2 regions of the Streptomyces sp. NBC_01255 genome follow, and region 2 is predicted to be linked to the other one. Evidence: riboswitches for the same ligand, from Rfam matches in the RefSeq annotation. Region 2 holds a riboswitch; the other holds the start of a gene.
What was found. A riboswitch is a leader RNA that binds a small molecule or an ion and turns the genes downstream of it on or off. The one in region 2 is predicted to bind cyclic di-AMP.
Positions count from the first base shown of each region.

Region 1: linked by a shared signal. The riboswitch ahead of OG357_RS23710 (transglycosylase family protein) and the one ahead of OG357_RS18190 (M23 family metallopeptidase) in region 2 are both predicted to bind cyclic di-AMP.

Region 1 covers NZ_CP108474.1:5,219,456-5,221,631, reverse strand. Annotated here, with positions in the region: gene OG357_RS23710 (transglycosylase family protein) at 238-981, opposite strand; cyclic di-AMP (ydaO/yuaA leader) riboswitch at 985-1,158, opposite strand; gene OG357_RS23705 (transglycosylase family protein) at 1,413-2,176, opposite strand, start outside.
Region 2 covers NZ_CP108474.1:4,110,856-4,113,031, forward strand. Annotated here, with positions in the region: gene OG357_RS18185 (aldo/keto reductase) at 1-131, opposite strand, end outside; gene OG357_RS18190 (M23 family metallopeptidase) at 181-1,401, opposite strand; cyclic di-AMP (ydaO/yuaA leader) riboswitch at 1,413-1,559, opposite strand; gene OG357_RS18195 (PP2C family protein-serine/threonine phosphatase) at 1,761-2,176, opposite strand, start outside.

The DNA of each region.
Region 1 (2,176 bases), 1.1 Mb from region 2:
AAAAAGGACCCAAGGGCATGCATCTCGGGACGAAGGGCCCCAGATCTACTGGGCGGTAACCGTCAAGTCGTCCCGAACCCGGGAAACCTGACGTACGGACCCCTGACATACGGACCCCGGACACACGGAACCCCGGTCCGGCGCGCACGGGGGAGAGTGCGCCGGACCGGGGTGGTCACCGCGGGAGGGTCATAGGAGGGGTCGGGCGAGCCGCCGGACTCACCCGAGCCGCCGGGCTCACTTGAGGTGGAGCTGCTGGCCCACGTAGATGAGGTCGGCGTTCTCGACGACGTCCTTGTTCAGCTCGAAGAGCTCGGCCCAGCCGCCCTTGACGCCGTGCGCCTCGGCGATCTTGCTGAGGGTGTCGCCGGCGACGACCTTGTACTCGCCGTCACCCTTCTTGACCACCTTGCCGGTCGGGGTGGTGACCGTCTTCTTGGTGGCGGCCTTCGGGGCGGCCTGCTGCTGCGTGGCCTGCTTCGGGGCCTGGCGCTGCTCGCTGCGGGTGGTCGGCTGCTCGGTCGAGCGCTGCGGCTGCGACTGCTGCTGGGTCTCCTGCTTCGGCGCGGCCTGCTGCGGCGCGCTCTCGGCGGAGCCGCCGTCGTACGAGGCGCCGGAGAGGCCCACGCCACAGGACGGCCAGGCACCCTTGCCCTGGCCCGCGAGGACCTTCTCGGCGATGGTGATCTGCTGGGACTTCGACGCCTGGTTGGCGGTCGAGGCGTAGGCGGTGCCGCCGTACGCGGCCCAGGTGGAGGCGGAGAACTGCAGGCCGCCGTAGTACCCGTTGCCGGTGTTGATCGACCAGTTGCCGCCGGACTCGCACTGGGCGACGCGGTCCCACTCGGAGGACGTGGCGGCCGAGGCGGTGCCCGCGGTCATCAGCGGGGCGGCGACGGCGACACCGGTGACGCCGACGAGCGTGGCGACCTGGGTGGCCTTGGAGGGACGACGGTGTTTGCCCTTGCCGGAAAACAGCATGGAGATTCTCCTCACCGACGCCTACGAGGTGAGCTGTCGGGTTCGGACCAATGAGTTGTCCGGCCGCGTGTCCTAGCACGCGACTTAACCCCTAGCCGATCGTCGGCCGTCTGTCTCAACGGCCGGGGTCGGCACTTACCTTGGGTCCCCCGCTCCTGCCTACGGCGCTTACGCGACGTTCCCATCGGCCGACGGCAGGATTCGGCGTTTCGGTCGACGGGGCCCGCGGTGGCGAGCGGTTACGACCGTAGACACAGACCCACCGGAAGTTCAAAGAGGCGTATTGCGGAAATATCGCCCCTACTTGCCCTCCGGTGGGGGGCGTTTGCGCAGGTGGGAGGTGACGGGAGCAAAGTTCGCGGACGGGACACGCCAGTTGAGGCGAAGAGACCCATGTCTCACTTGCCCAGAACCGGACATAAGCTCCCGAACTACTCGGCCTTCGCTTCCGAACCGATCGTCAGGTCGAGGCTCTGACCAGGGACGATGAGGTCCGGATCGATGCCCACGGTCCCGCGGTTGGCGTCGTAGAGGGCGTTCCAGCCGCCGGGGAGTTCGTTCTCCTGTGCAATCTCGGACAGGTTGTCACCGGGCCGCACGGTGTACGCGCCCGAAGCGCCCTGACTGTCCGTTGTGTCCGAATTCTTCACCTCGTCAGCGACGGGCGTGCCGGCGGGGCTTTCCGCCAGCTTGTCCGTCGATGAAGCATGCTTTCCGGATTCGGCAGGAGTGTCCGTCTTGCCGGTTTCCTCCGGAGCTGCGTCGCCCCGGTGCTTGCCGGTGCCGGGCGTGGCCGACGAGGCGTCACCCTTCGGCGTCTCGGGCGATACGGGCGTCAGGGACGCGTCGGGCGCTGCCGGGGTGGTGGTCGAGGTGCCCGGCGCGGTCGGGCCGACCGGCGTGGCCGGCGTGGTCGCCGTGCCCGGGGCGGTCGGCGTGGCCGCCGTCGCCGGCGCGGTCGGGCTGACCGGCGCGGTGGGGCTGACAGGGGTGGCGGGCGCGGCGGGGGCCTTCGACGCGGTACGGGGCGACTCGGCGGCCTCGGTGGTCGCGGTGGCCTTGGCGGCCCTCTCCGCGGCGGTGGCCTTCTCGGCAGCGGCGGTCTCCGACGGGGTGACCGGGACGCCCGCGGTCCGGTTCGATTCCGCCACGGGCCCCGTGGGCGCCTTCGTGGCAGCGGCGGGGCCCGGGTTGA
Region 2 (2,176 bases):
CCGGCGGCGGCGTAGGCGTCGAGGACGGCGAAGGACTGTGCCTCGTCGGCGGTCCAGCCGAAGACGTTGCCGCCCAGGGCGAGCGGGAAGACGTGCAGATCGGAAGAGCCCAGCGTGCGGAGAGAAGTCATGGGTTGATCAACCCTCTCCACCGCCGGGCCTATTCCGCGCTGGGCGGGATCAGATCGGCAGGCCCTTGGAGCGGAGCCAGGCCGCCGGGTCGATGCCGTCGCCGCCGGAGGTGTGGACCTCCATGTGGAGGTGGGCGCCGGTGACGTTGCCGGTGGCGCCGACGCGGCCGATCGTCTCGCCGGTGGTCACGGTCTGACCCGCGCCGACCGTCATGGAGGAGAGGTGGGCGTACCAGACCTCGGTGCCGTCCTCCAGCTCCAGGACGACCCGGTAGCCGTAGGAGCCGGACCAGCCCGCCGACTTGACCGTGCCGCTGTGGACGGCCTTGAGCGGGGTGCCCGTGGGGGCGGCGAAGTCGAGGCCGGTGTGGTAGCCGGAGGACCACATCGAGCCGGACTGCATGTAGGTGGCGCTGACGGAGTACGAGGAGAGGGGCATCGAGTAGCTGGCGGCGAGCTGGGCGAGGCGCTCGGCCTCGGCCTCCGCGGCCTTCCGCTCGGCCTCCGCCTTGGCTTCCGCCTCCGCCTTGGCCTTGGCTTCCGCTTCGGCCTTGGCCTTCGCCTCGGCTGCCGCCTTCTCCGCCGCCTCGGCCTTGGCCGCGGCCTCGGCCGCCGCCTTCTCCGCCGCGGCCTTCTCGGCGGCGAGCTTCTCGGCGGCGTCGGCGGAGGCCTGCTGCTGCTCGGCCTGCTGGAGGATGCGGGCGCGCAGGATCTCGCCCGCGTCGGCCACGCCGGCGGTGGTGGCCGTCGTGGCGGTCTCGGCGGTCCCGGTCTGCGTGGTGTAACCGGCCTGGGCGGTCCGGGCGGTCGCGGCGGTGCCGTTCGCCTTCTCGCCGGCCGGGGTGACGTACGTCGCGGCGGTGAGCGGGTTCGGGTTGCCGCCGGTCCGCTCGATGGTGTCCTGGATGCGCTGGTCGGCGTCGTCCGCGTCGTCGGCGAACAGCTCGCCGACGCCGGGGAGGTCCTCGGCGGCCGGGAGGTTCAGGTCGGCGAGGTCCGGGAGGTCCGGGAGCGATATCGCGACCGGCGGCTTCTCCTGCGCGGTGGCGAGGCCGCCCGCACCGACGGCCGCGATGACGCCGACGCCGAGGACGGTGGAGGAACGGGCGAAGTTGGAGCGCTGCTTGACGACCCGGTGCCGGCCGCCGGAGCGGCTCTCGGCGCGGAGGGTTCCCTCGGTGGGGTTCCACTCGGTGTCCGGAGCGGCAGGACCCGCACCACCACCGAAGGCATCAAAGGGGGCTTCGGGTGCGGGAGTGTTGGACGCCACGGAGGCGCGCTCCTTTCCTTCCTTCTCGCCTACCGGGTTAGCTGACGGGTTCGGAGCAGGAAGGTCTCCTACGGGCACGGTCGCACGGGTGCGAAGGGCCCGATTCACCCCAAGTAGTGGTTCCCCGGTTCCTTTTCAGGATTCGGCGCGTGCGCACGGTGCCGTCTCTTGCGACGGTTGTGACGACCGCGCTGCGTTATCGAACGTTAATAGACAGGGGGGTCCGATTCCAAGCCGTTCCCGGTGATCGTTCATTGAATTGGTGGGGAATCGCCCGAGTTGACCCCCCTTCAGCAAGGGGCGGCCAAACACTCGCGATCTGACGTTATGTCAATTGTTATCGCAGCGACACCCTGCGACTACGCCTGGTGACCGGGCCGGACCGGGGGCCCTTCCGGCGGCGCCGACGGCACCGGCGGCACCACCGGCATCGTCCGGCGCCTCTCCTGCTGCCCCGCCGCGGGCCGGCTCAGCGCGAGCAGCGCCATGTCGTCCGTCGACCCGCCGCCCGTATGGAGCCGTACGTCGTCCACGAGCGCGTCGAGCAACTCCTCGGGTCCCGGGAAGATCCGCCCGGCGAGGCGGGACGCCGGGTCGTAGAAGACGCCCTCCGCGTCCCGCGCCTCCGAGAGGCCGTCCGTGTAGAACAGCAGCGTCGCGCCCGGCGGGTACGGCCGCTCCTCGGCCCTGTCCGGCCACGCCGCCAGCTCGCCCATGCCGAGCGGCAGCGCCGGCTCCGCCGGATCCAGCACGTCCAGCTTCCCGTCCGCGTACA